Regions from separate parts of the Candidatus Limousia pullorum genome, predicted to be linked through region 2. Evidence: a T-box and tRNA genes for the amino acid it is inferred to sense, from the RefSeq annotation. Region 2 holds a T-box; the other holds one or more tRNA genes.
What was found. A T-box is a leader RNA that pairs with one kind of tRNA and senses whether it is charged. The one in region 2 lies ahead of pheS (phenylalanine--tRNA ligase subunit alpha), so its partner is inferred to be a tRNA-Phe.

Region 1: it encodes a tRNA-Phe, which carries the amino acid that the T-box ahead of pheS (phenylalanine--tRNA ligase subunit alpha) is inferred to sense. The anticodon was not compared.

What each region holds. Positions count from the first base shown of each region.
Region 1 is NZ_CM171614.1:170,180-176,355, forward strand. It holds gene CGICJO_RS00675 (type I restriction-modification system subunit M) at 1-294, opposite strand, end outside; gene CGICJO_RS00680 (hypothetical protein) at 913-1,188, opposite strand; tRNA gene CGICJO_RS00685 (tRNA-Cys) at 1,355-1,429, opposite strand; tRNA gene CGICJO_RS00690 (tRNA-Gly) at 1,521-1,596, opposite strand; tRNA gene CGICJO_RS00695 (tRNA-Phe) at 1,602-1,677, opposite strand; tRNA gene CGICJO_RS00700 (tRNA-Asp) at 1,683-1,759, opposite strand; tRNA gene CGICJO_RS00705 (tRNA-Val) at 1,763-1,838, opposite strand; gene hslO (Hsp33 family molecular chaperone HslO) at 2,025-2,921, opposite strand; gene CGICJO_RS00715 (class I SAM-dependent DNA methyltransferase) at 2,963-3,712, opposite strand; gene CGICJO_RS00720 (YerC/YecD family TrpR-related protein) at 3,712-4,026, opposite strand; gene glmS (glutamine--fructose-6-phosphate transaminase (isomerizing)) at 4,530-6,176, shown strand, end outside.
Region 2 is NZ_CM171614.1:510,229-516,404, reverse strand. It holds gene CGICJO_RS02255 (Nif3-like dinuclear metal center hexameric protein) at 1-711, opposite strand, end outside; gene CGICJO_RS02250 (class I SAM-dependent methyltransferase) at 704-1,372, opposite strand; gene CGICJO_RS02245 (DUF1858 domain-containing protein) at 1,377-1,577, opposite strand; gene CGICJO_RS02240 (hypothetical protein) at 1,709-2,221, opposite strand; gene CGICJO_RS02235 (NAD(P)H-hydrate dehydratase) at 2,464-3,348, opposite strand; gene CGICJO_RS02230 (DUF6106 family protein) at 3,405-3,938, opposite strand; T-box leader at 4,208-4,431, shown strand; gene pheS (phenylalanine--tRNA ligase subunit alpha) at 4,532-5,554, shown strand; gene pheT (phenylalanine--tRNA ligase subunit beta) at 5,574-6,176, shown strand, end outside.

The DNA of each region.
Region 1 (6,176 bases), 340 kb from region 2:
ACAAAAAAGCTGGCTGGGAAGAATGAAAAAGCCTTTTTCCTCTACCAAACCTTCTTTAGCGTCTAAGGCATCATCGTCTGACATATCTGCATAATTAAAATCAGGTGTACCTGCTTCACGTTCACCCTCGTTTATATAACTGCAAAGGTTCTCGGATATATAACGATAAAACATTGTTCCAAGCACATAGTTTTTAAAATCCCAACCATCAACAGCTCCACGAAGTTCATCAGCAATCGCCCATATAGCCCTGTGAAGCTCGTCCCTCTCTTGCTCCTTTTTAATATCACTCATCCTAAAACCTCCAAAAAAATGTCTACTATCTTTAGTTTTTTATTTATACATCATCAAATTATATTAAATTTCGACAAATAAAAAATACAAAAAAAGTCAATACTTCCCCTTCGTAAGTATTGACTTTGAAAATCAAAAGGTCTATAATATATTTGTGGAAACACAAATAAGCCTCACAGGCTGCCAATAACTGCAATTACTGACAGCCTTGCGCCATGAGAGTACTCACAATACTCAGCATGACTTATGAAGCCGGATTTCCGCACGCTTTGTGGTGTGCGTTTATTTTGGATATATTTTTTGCTGTAAGTCTGTACTTTTCTGACGTGTCAGAGGTGCAGGCTTTTTGTTTTTTCGCTGTACCTTGAAAAACAGGTAAGTGCTGTTTTGCTTACCTCACGCCTGACATGACGGATACTTGAGTCATATAAGCATTCGCCGTGACGATGAACCGTTCACCCTACCAAGACAACGGTTTGTCCAGCGAGCCACTCACTCATTGACAATCTTGGGGAACACACTTCGAAAAGATGATGTGCCGGGAAGAAAGCGTTATGAGAATCGGGCGTCTATGCGGTAATACTAATGCGCTCAAATTTCTTGAACCTATTAGTGTTATTACATGCTCTTTTTATAATCTCTATATCTGATTATAAAACCTTTTGTTTCTTTGATAGAGAATATTAAAGACTTTTTAATAACTTTATAATAAAGACGGAAAATAACTACAAGAGCCAATAAATCAAGGGCCTGTTGCTCATTTGCTGTATAATTAAGCTGTGCATTTCCACTATAATTAAAAAAGAAATGTTTCATAACAAAAGCTACCGCAAGCACAATTATAAATAAGAATACTGGCAAATATATGTGACTTTCCTTTATGTATTTTTTCATGATTATTTCTCCTTTTTATTGTTAATTAAAAACAATCTTTAATATTCATTCCTTCGCTGCAAATACTGCCTTGAATATTATGCGAAAGTATTTCAAAGATCATTAAAGGCATGTAATAATAAGATGTACGCAATGGGGAAAGTATACACTTTCCCCTATCGCTTTTTGGAGGCGTCACCCAGATTTGAACTGGGGAATCAGGGTTTTGCAGACCCATGCCTTACCACTTGGCTATGACGCCTTATTTACTTTTTCTTAACTACACTTTATTATATGCAGTTAACTCTTATGTTATGAAAAGCACTTAATAAATTTTATTAAGTGCTTTTCAATGGAGCGGATGACGAGGCTCGAACTCGCTACCTCCACCTTGGCAAGGTGGCGCTCTACCGGATGAGCTACATCCGCATTTATGGTGCCTCCGGGCGGAATCGAACCACCGACACGGGGATTTTCAGTCCCCTGCTCTACCAACTGAGCTACAGAGGCAAATTTGGCGACCCGGAACGGGTTCGAACCGTCGACCTCTAGCGTGACAGGCTAGCGTTCTAACCAACTGAACTACCGGGCCAAATGGTGGGAACAATAGGGCTCGAACCTATGACCCTCTGCTTGTAAGGCAGATGCTCTCCCAGCTGAGCTATGCTCCCATTTACTCACACCGTTTTTGCCGTTTCGGTGTGGTGTCTTTCAGCGACGTGTATTATAATACATCATCACAGGGTAAAAGTCAAGCGTTTTTTTAAATTTTTTTTGATTTTTTTATTTTATGACAATATCACTTAAAATATACGTAACATCGCTAATAATTTACCCTGTTTTTCTGTATTTTCGCCTTATTTTTTGTCTTTTCTCTCGGAAATAATCTTCTCCAAATCCTCTTTTGTAAAAATAAATTTTTTATTACAGAAGTTGCAGGAGGCTTTTGCTGCCCCTTCTTTCTCTATTATTTCCTTTATTTCTTCGTCAGAAAGGCCTCTTATGGCGTTTTCTATTTTTTCTTTACTGCATCCGCACACATAGCTTACTGGGAATTCGTCCAAAACTTCCACTTCAAAGCCTTCCAAAGCTTTTTTGCAGATATCCAAAACTGACATTCCCTTTGCGAGCATTGTGGTTACAGGCTCTAAAGCGGCAACATTCTTTTCGAGCTTTTCTATTTCTTCGTCTGTAGCACCTGGCAGAAGCTGTATAAGCAATCCTCCGGCAGCCAAAACCAGTCCGTTATTTTTATCCACCAAAACTCCAAGAGCGCATACTGTTGGAATTTGCTCACTTGTGGCGTAATAGTTTGTTATGTCCTCAGCTATCTCTCCACTTACCAAAGGAACCTGTCCTATATACGGGTCGCCGCTTCCGTAGTCACGCATAACTGTGAGTATGCCCTCTTTACCAACTGCGGCGGCAACATTTATCTTTCCGTTGCTGTAGTGCTCTGTAGGGCAATCCCAGTTTCCCACATAACCCTTTACATTACCTTTGCTGTTTGCAACGGCTACAACAGGGCCCAGAGGGCCGTTTCCCTTTACGCTGAGGTTTATCACTGCGTTCTTTTGTTTAAGCTGTGCGCCCATCATAGAAGCCGCTGTCAGCAGTCTTCCCAGAGCCGCTGTGCCGCAGCTTGTGGTGTGGTGAAGCTCCTGAGCTGTAAAAACTATGCCTGTTGAATCTATAGCGGAAGCCATTATGCCTCCGTCGCTTGTTATACATCTTATGATTTTATCTTTATTCATTGTTTCACTTCCCTATTTATTATTTAGACACTATTATGCCATTATTTCACTTTTCTTGCAACATAAATTATTCTCTGTTCCTCAGGTTTCGGCGGTTCAAAGCTTAAATCTCCGTATACAGCCGCTGTTTCAAATCCGGAATTATGAAGCATTTCTTCTATTTCCTCATGGCTGTAGGCTCTTTCTGAGAAATTCTCGCTGTATCTTCTGTAATCCTTTCCGTTTTCCATTGCGCAGAAAAAATCAAGCTGAATATTTACAACATTATTTTCAGAAAGGCTGTTCTGCCATACGCAGAAAACGTCGTCGGTATCATAGACAAAGGTATTGTTTCCCAAAACCTGCTGATGTTTGTACAGAGAATTTACGTCAAACAAAAAATATCCGCCCTTGTTCATAAACAAAGAAACCTTATCAAAGGTCTTTTGCACCTTTTCTTTTTTTACAAGGTGGTTTATGCTGTCCAAAGTGCAGATACATGTGTCTATTGTTCCGTAAAGGTCTATGTTTTCCATTTTCTGACAGAGAAATAATATATCAAGTCCCAGCTCGTCGGCTTTCTCCTTTGCCTGAGCAAGCATATCATATGAGCCGTCTATTCCGTAAATATCGACGCCCTTTTTAAAAAGCTCTATTGTAAGGCTTCCTGTGCCGCAGGCAAGATCAAGGCTTAACCCCATATTGTGGTTAAGCCTCTCAAATACTTCTGTAATATAGTCGGCACGGCGCAGATACTCCACGTTTTCCGTAAGGGAATCGTAATAGTCGGCAAAAACACCGTAAGACGCCATCACTCTTTACCCTCTGCCTCTTTTTCCTTTTTTTCAATGCGTCGAAACGCAAGGTTATATCCATCACAGCCGTAAATCAAAGCACGATTTACACGGCTTATAGTCGCTGTTGATGCTCCTGTCTTGTTTACAATATCGCTGTAAACACATTTGTCTGAAAGAAGTTTTGCCACATAAAGACGCTGTGACATAGCCTTGATTTCCGGCACAGTGCAGAGGTCCTCAAAAAAGTCGTAGCAGTCTTCCATTGTTTCCAGAGACAAAATAGCTTTAAACAAAAAGTCTACTGTCTCGTCCTTAATTTTTGAATTCATAAGTTTCCTCCTGTAACTCAAAAAGGTTTCGATTTCATAAATCAGTCCTTTACAATTTTAACATATAAAAGTGTAAAAGTAAAGCTTTTAATTTAAGTTTAAAAAAGTTTATCAAATCGGTCAAAACGTAAGAAGTATAAATTCACGTTTAGAGAAAAATATAATTGAATAAATATTTAATTTTTAGTGTATAAAACTTTCGCATAATGCATAATATTAGAAATATTGATTGACTTTTATCTTAACCTGTAGTAGAATGTTGAAAGATTTTTTACAGAAGCTGTACGGCAAAACAAGCTGAAAGGGAGGTTTATTATCTGTAATTTATCAGCGCCAGACCGCATGCCTGTACTGCGGTGACGAGGGAAAGAGTTATCGAAAATTCGGCGGATGCTCTTTCGGCGCCGTTTATACGGTGTCGTCAGTCTGATTGTTAAACCCTCTCCGCAAGGGGAGAAACAGAGCTTTCAGACAAGACAAACTCAGAAAGACAGGTAAATATTATGTGTGGAATAGTTGGATATGTAGGAGAACAGCAGGCAGCAGGAGTTCTTGTTGAAGGACTTAAAAAGCTTGAGTACCGTGGTTACGATTCGGCAGGTATTGCAATTCACCATGCCGGGGAATTTGTAACGGTAAAGACCAAGGGACGACTTAAAGATTTGGAAGAAAAAATCAAGCAGGTTGGAACTCCCGAAGGCACCTGCGGAATAGGTCACACACGCTGGGCAACTCACGGAGAGCCAAGTGACATCAACTCTCACCCCCACGGAAACGCCCGTATCACCATTGTTCACAACGGAATTATTGAAAACTACATGGAGCTTAAAACCAAGCTTCTTAAAAAGGGCTACAGCTTTTTAAGCGAAACGGACACTGAGGTTGTGGCTAAGCTTTTGGACTATTATTACAAGGGCGACCCTATGGACGCCATAAAAAGGCTTATAATGGCCGTTAAGGGCAGTTATGCATTGGGTATAATGTTCAGGGATATCCCGGAAAAAATCTTTGCTCTGCGCAAAGACAGCCCTCTTATCATCGGCATAGGAAACGGCGAAAACTTTATAGCCAGCGATATTCCTGCGGTTTTAAAATACACAAACCAATATCAGCTTTTGGATGAAAACCTTATAGCTGTTTTGGAAAAAGACTCTGTCACCGTTTACACAACGGACGGAGAAACAATTGAAAGGGAAACTCTCACAGCCGACTGGGACGTTGAGGCGGCGGAAAAGGACGGTTATCCCCATTTCATGCTCAAGGAGATTTTCGAGCAGACAAAGGCTTTAAACGACACAATAAGCCCACGTCTTAAAGATTTCTTAGTTGATTTCTCAAACGAAAAAATCCCCGATTCTCTCTTTGAAAACACAAACAAAATTCACATTGTAGCCTGCGGAACCGCAATGCACGCAGGAATGATAGGCAAAAATATTATCGAAGCTTTGGCAAGGGTTGACGTTGACGTACAGATTGCCTCTGAATTTCGTTATAGAAACCCTATTTTCCACGAAAACGACCTTATGATGGTAATAAGTCAATCGGGAGAAACGGCGGACACACTGGCGGCTCTGCGCCTTGCAAAACAGCAGGGCATTACAACCCTTGCGGTGGTCAATGTAGTGGGTTCATCCATTGCCAGAGAGGCAGACTATGTTATTTACACCTGGGCAGGCCCTGAAATCGCCGTTGCCAGCACAAAGGCTTATACGGTACAGCTTGGTGTTATGTATCTTCTTGCAATCAAATTTGCCCTTGCTAAAGGTAAAATTGATTTAGACTCTGCCAAAAAGATGGGCGAAACTCTTTTGACAATGCCCTCACAGATGCAGAAAATTCTTGAAAAAACCGACGACTGCAAATACTACGCCTCACGCTTTCAGAACGCCGCCAACATGTTTTTTATCGGCAGGGGTCTTGACTATGCCATATCTCTTGAAGGCTCATTAAAGCTCAAAGAGATATCCTACATGCACTCCGAGGCATACGCCGCCGGCGAGCTTAAACACGGCACAATTTCCCTTATGGACACAGACGTGCCTGTAATCGCCGTTGCCACCCAGTCAGACATCTACGAAAAGACCGTAAGCAACATAAAAGAGGTTGTAACGAGGGGCGCCAAGGTGCTTTTAATAGTGAAAGAGGGATTG
Region 2 (6,176 bases):
ATTGGAAAGGCGTTTTGCCAATGGTGCTATTACAATATCCTCTGTTTTATAATGACCTGCGTCAACAACGCTCATGTCGTTTTCTGCGGCAAAGAGGATTTCATGGTGTTTTATCTCTCCCGTAAGCAAAAGGTCGGCGCCCAGCTTTTTGGCAAGAAATACATAATCTCCGCCGGAACCTGAGCACATGGCGATTTTCTGAACAGTCTTTTCCTTATTTACAACTCTAAGTCCCTGACAGTTCAAAGCGTCCTTTAAACCGTAGGCAAATCTCTCTGCTGTTACAGGCTCTGAAAGCTCGCCTATAACAAGACATTCGCCCTCAACAAAATGTGGGTTTTGAACATTTGCCGCCTTTGCAAGGCACATGTTTACTCCGCCGTCAGCGGCTAAATCCAGATTTGTATGCAGGCAAAGGGCGGAAAGTCCGTTTCGTATAAGGGAGTAAAGGGCGGTATCCGCCATAATATTTTTAACAGGATTAAAAATAATGGGGTGGTGGCTTATTATAAGCTGTGCTCCTTTTTCTTTTGCTTCCTCAACAACATCCTTTGTTATATCCAAAGCCAAAATCGCTGTTTTGATTTCGCCGTCTATGTCGCCGGCAAGAAAGCCGCTGTTGTCAAAATCCATAGCGGTTTCCAATGGAGCAAAGGTCTGGGTAAATGCTATTATGTCCCTTGGTGTTGGATATGCTTTTTCGTTATACATTATTTTCACATCTTTTCCTAATAATCTCGGAAACATTTTTTAAACTCGGGTTGCTTCTCTGCTGTTTCTCAAGACGGCTGAGTATAAGCTCTGCGTACTCCCTATGGTTTTCATTTGTTTCCGGCGTTAAGATGCCGAGATATAAAAAATCTTCCTCATGGGGGATTTTTTCTCCTCTATAGCATACCTGCATAACGGTGTAAAGCTTTTTGCCCTCCTTACAGGTGTCCTGTCTTAAAATTTCAAACCCATTTTCACAGAGATATTTTATAAGCTCACTGCATTTAGTCATGGGCTGTAAAATAAATCTTTTTTCCGGATTTTTTGAAAAAGGGCAGTTGTCCATAATTTTGGCTATAAGCTCTCCGCCCATACCGGCAATTATTATATCGTCGGCTTCATCTTCTTTAATATTTTTAAGTCCGTCGCTGAGCCTTGTTTTTACAAGCTTCTCTGCGCCGTATTTTTTTATGGTCAGTTCTCCACGGCTTAAAGGCTCCGGGTTAATATCGGCGGCAACCGCAGAAACAGCTTTTCCCGTAAGGCAAAGCCATACGGGAAGATAAGCGTGGTCTGTTCCTATGTCTGCCACCTTTACTTTATCCCTGACAAAGCTTGCGCAGAGGGCAAGTCTGTTGTCCGGTGTAAAAAGTGTATGCATATTTTTATTCTCCGATTGCAGCGTTGAGCTTTGCAACAAGCTCGTCAGCGTCCTTGCCGTGTACCATGCAAGCCTCTTCTACTGATTCGCCTCTTGCAGAAGGACAGCCAAGGCAGTGCATACCGATTTCAAGGAAATATTTTGCTGTATCAGGATACATGTCCAGAACGTCGCCGATTATAGATTGTTTTGTGATTTTGCTCATTTATAAAACCTCCGTTATATTTAAATTCTTTTGATGCATATAATCATCATGAGTATATCACACACAACAACCCTTTGCAATATTATTTTTATTATTCCTTTACAGAACTATAACCGTGGTCGGATTGTGTTTTATATATTAAAAATAAATTCTATTTCTACATCATCAGAGGAATAGGAAACTACCTTTCCGCTTTCTTTATCCAGTGCGAAATCAAATTCCTTTGAATAGATTTTACCCTTGCACAGCAAAAGACCGTTTTCCTCAGCATAAGGGGTTATCTGTGGCGTTGAGGAAAGATATTCAATAAAATTGTAAAGCTGCTGGGATGGACTTGTGTCGGGGAGATAGTGGTTTTCGGTCTGACAAAATTTTTCACCTATACCGGACTTGAAAACATCGCCTTTAAATCCTGTTTTAAGACCGCAAAGACTTTCCGGCGAGGTGATTTCAATAATCAGCGGAGAATTTTCGCTGTAGCTTATGTCCGCCGTGTACTCAAGACCCTTGCAGTTTATATTTGCCGAGCAGTCAAAGGAAAGGTCAGCCTTTTGGGGAGAAATTTCCTTTTGAGAACATCCGGAAAAAATCGCCGCCCACATAATTATAAGAATTGCCGAAGATAAAAGAAAAATTTTTTTCATAATATAATACCTCTATTTTCATTAAATAGTTTTTATTTCTTTATTTTTCTTTTAACTAATCATTCTTGATATTTGCTGATTGATACTTTAACTAACCCATATGTGGGTGAGCCATTCCGAAGAATAAGGAAAACGTCTCGCCCGCCTTGAAATGAACTTTATTTCTAAACTAAATCCTTGCAAGGCGGAGATAAAAAAGTTTCGTCCGACCTGAAACGGAAGTTGATTTATATATCCTACATTTACTGGTCGGTTATAAAAAAGAAGGCTTTTGAAATATTTTTTAATGTGTCTGTTGGGAGCATGGAAATCATGCCCTGCTGTTTGGCGGTTATATCGCCGGCAAGACCGTGTACAAACACGCCAAGGCAGGCGGCATCAAAAGGTGAATATCCCTGAGCCAGCAGAGAGCCTACAATTCCTGCGAGAATGTCGCCGCTTCCGCCTGTGGACATTCCCGGATTTCCGGTGGTGTTTACCCTGTATTCGCCTGTGGGTGAGGCAACAACCGTTCCGGCGCCCTTTAAGACTGTTATTACATTGTACTTTTTTGCAAAATTGCAGGCGCACTCAATGCGGTTGCTTTGAACTTCCTCTATGGTTGTTTTTGTGAGCCTTGCCATTTCTCCCGGGTGAGGTGTGATTATTAAGGGAGCTTTTGCACTGTTTAATATATCTATATGTTCACTTACGCAGTTTAGACCATCCGCATCTATTACCATGGGAACGGCACAGCTTTCAACTATTCTTTCGGTTACTGATGAGGTGAAGAAATTCCAGCCCATGCCGCAGCCCAAAACCACAGCGGAGGCTGTTTCACAAAGCTTTAAAAGCTCTGTACAGTTGCTCTGTGAAAAGGTTTTGTCTGTGGTTTTTATTGGGTGGAAAACGCACTCGGGAAGCCTTACCGCCGCAACGGGATAAATGCTTTCGGGGATTGCAAGGCGCATAAGACCAACGCCGGAACGTAAAGCGCCCATTGCCGCCATCATTGCCGCACCTGCCATGCCGTAGCTTCCGCAGATTGCAAGAAGATTTCCGAAAGTTCCCTTGTTTGAATCTATGGGACGGGATTTAATTTTATCCTTTAAAAATTCCTTTGTAATAAGTGGTGTGTTGTTTGACATTTAAAATCACTCCGTTAAAAAGACAGGCGGCAAAATTACTGCCGCCTGAATTGTATTTATTTTTTGTAGTAAAGTTCTGTTATGATTTCTCTTCTCAAGTATGGGCGCATTGCCTTGAAGATTTCATCGTTAGGTGTAAAGGCTACAGCCTTTGTACCGAATTTCGGGTCACGGTAGGTTATAACGTATGTATCGTCATTGTTGTAATCCTCGCAGGCATATACGTTTTTGTTGATTTTAATGCTCTGAAGTTTTGGGTCGGTAAATTTGCAGAAATTTTCTATTGTGGAAATTTTTATGTCCACAAGATTTTTTCTTCTTTTCTTTGCAATTATTTTGTCAATAACAAGATATTCGTTGGTTACGGAATATTCAAACTCAAGATTTGTTCCCTGAGCTACAAAGATTGCAAGGTAAATAAAAGCAAACACAACGATGAATGACAAAATCAGCATAAACGGCGCAAACATAATAACCAGAAGCACTGAAAGTCCGGCAAGAATAAGACCGATCATAATAACCAGTGCCACAGTGGCATAGTCAACCGCTTTTCTTTTCTTTTTAACAAGCTGTTCCACGAAGATGTCCATATTTTTCCTTTCCGACGGTAGATTTCCGACCGGCAAAGCCTTTTATTTTTCCGAAACATGAGGAAAGGTTCTGCCGTTATCTTACCATTTTTAAAATAAATTATTTGTTGATATACGCCGTAAACTCTCAGTTTCTTTTGTAGATAAAACTCACAAACTATTAGAGGGTTTTCGGCTAATATTGTATATGATAACATATATCCGAAAAAAATTCAATAAAGCCCTTGCATATTTCACAAAAAAATGATAATATTACAAAGATAGCTGATGATAACACGATGACAAAGGAAGTAGCTTTCCCAAAAGCATTGCCCAGAGAATGTGCGCCGTGGCTGGAAGCGCACTGCTTTGCAGGGTTTGTGAAGTTCCCTTTTGAGTGGCGAGGCTGAAATTTCAGTAGGCTTCGACGGCAGGCACCGTTATATGCCGAAGGAGTGTTTGCTCTTTTTGAAGCAAAAAACAGGGTGGTACCACGGATAATTTCGTCCCTTTGGCATTTTTATGCCGATGGGGCTTTTTTATTTTTCCGCCGTATTTTAAATTGTGTTAATTTATCAGAAATATAAACTGCTTAAAGGAAAGGATTGACTTTGATGAAAGAACAGCTTGAAGCCATAAGACAAAAGGCTTTAAATGAACTTGAAAATGCCGCATCAATTCAGGATATTGAAGCGGTAAGAATTAAATTCCTGGGCAAAAAAGGCGAGCTTACAGGAATTTTGAAGCAGATGGGTAAGCTTTCCGCCGAGGAAAGACCTGTTGTAGGCCAGCTTGCAAATGTTATCAGAAGCGAGATTGAAGCAAAAATCGAAGATGACAGCAAATCAATCGCCCAGAAGCTCCAGGCAGAAAAGCTCAAAGCCGAGAAAATCGACGTTACTCTTCCGGGCAAGGCTAAGGTTTTGGGAAGCAGACACCCGCTCACCGTTGTGCTTGACGATATTAAGGATATTTTTATCGGTATGGGATTTGATATTGTTGACGGCCCAGAGGTTGAAAAGGATTACTACAACTTTGAGGCTCTCAATATTCCAAAGGACCACCCTGCAAGAGATACACAGGATACATTCTATATAAATGAAAATATAGTTTTGAGAACTCAGACTTCACCGGTTCAGGTTCGTGTTATGGAGAAGCAGCAGCCTCCTATCAGAATTATTTCTCCGGGAAGAGTTTTCAGAAGCGACGCTGTAGACGCAACACACTCACCTCTCTTCCACCAGATTGAGGGACTTGTTGTTGACAAGGGCGTTTCCTTTGCAGACCTTAAAGGAACTCTTGAAATCTTCATAAAGCAGCTTTACGGCGAGGACAGCGTTGTTCGTTTCAGACCTCACCACTTCCCATTTACAGAGCCTTCCGCAGAGGTTGACGTTCAGTGCTTTAACTGCCACGGCGCAGGCTGCCCTCTTTGTAAGGGCGAAGGCTGGATAGAAATTCTCGGCTGCGGCATGGTTCATCCAAAGGTTTTGGAAACCTGCAACATCGACCCGGAGGTTTACTCAGGCTTTGCTTTCGGTCTCGGACTTGAAAGAATTGCAATGAGAAGATACAACATAAACGATTTAAGACTGTTCTTTGAAAACGATGTTCGTTTCCTCAAGCAGTTTGACTGATAAAAGGAGGTAGAATTTTATGAATCTGTCAATGAGATGGCTTAAAGAATTTGTAGATATAGAAATGCCTCCGAGAGAATTTTCCGAGGCAATGACCATGAGCGGTTCTAAGGTTGAGGGCTATGAAATTGAGGCTGAAAACACAAAGAACGTGGTAGTGGGAAAGGTTTTGTCCATTGAAAAGCACCCGGACGCTGACAAGCTGGTTGTATGCCGGATAGACATCGGCGAGGGCGAGCCTGTTCAGATTGTTACAGGTGCTAAAAACCTTACAGTTGGGGACTATATCCCTGTTGCTAAGGATAATTCAGTTTTGCCAAACGGCGTAAAGATTAAAAAGGGCAAGCTCAGAGGCGTTCCATCAAACGGTATGCTCTGCTCACTTTCCGAGCTGGGACTTACAGCCCACGACTTCCCGTATGCAGTCGAGGACGGAATTTTTGTTCTCGGCGACGACTGCGACAAAACTCTTGGCAAGGACATCAGAGAGGCAATCGGTCTTAACGACACAAAGGTTGAGTTTGAAATAACCTCAAACCGTCCTGACTGCTTCAGCGTTATCGGTCTTGCAAGAGAAGCAGCCGCAACATTTAACAAAGAGCTTAAACTTCACAAACCTGTT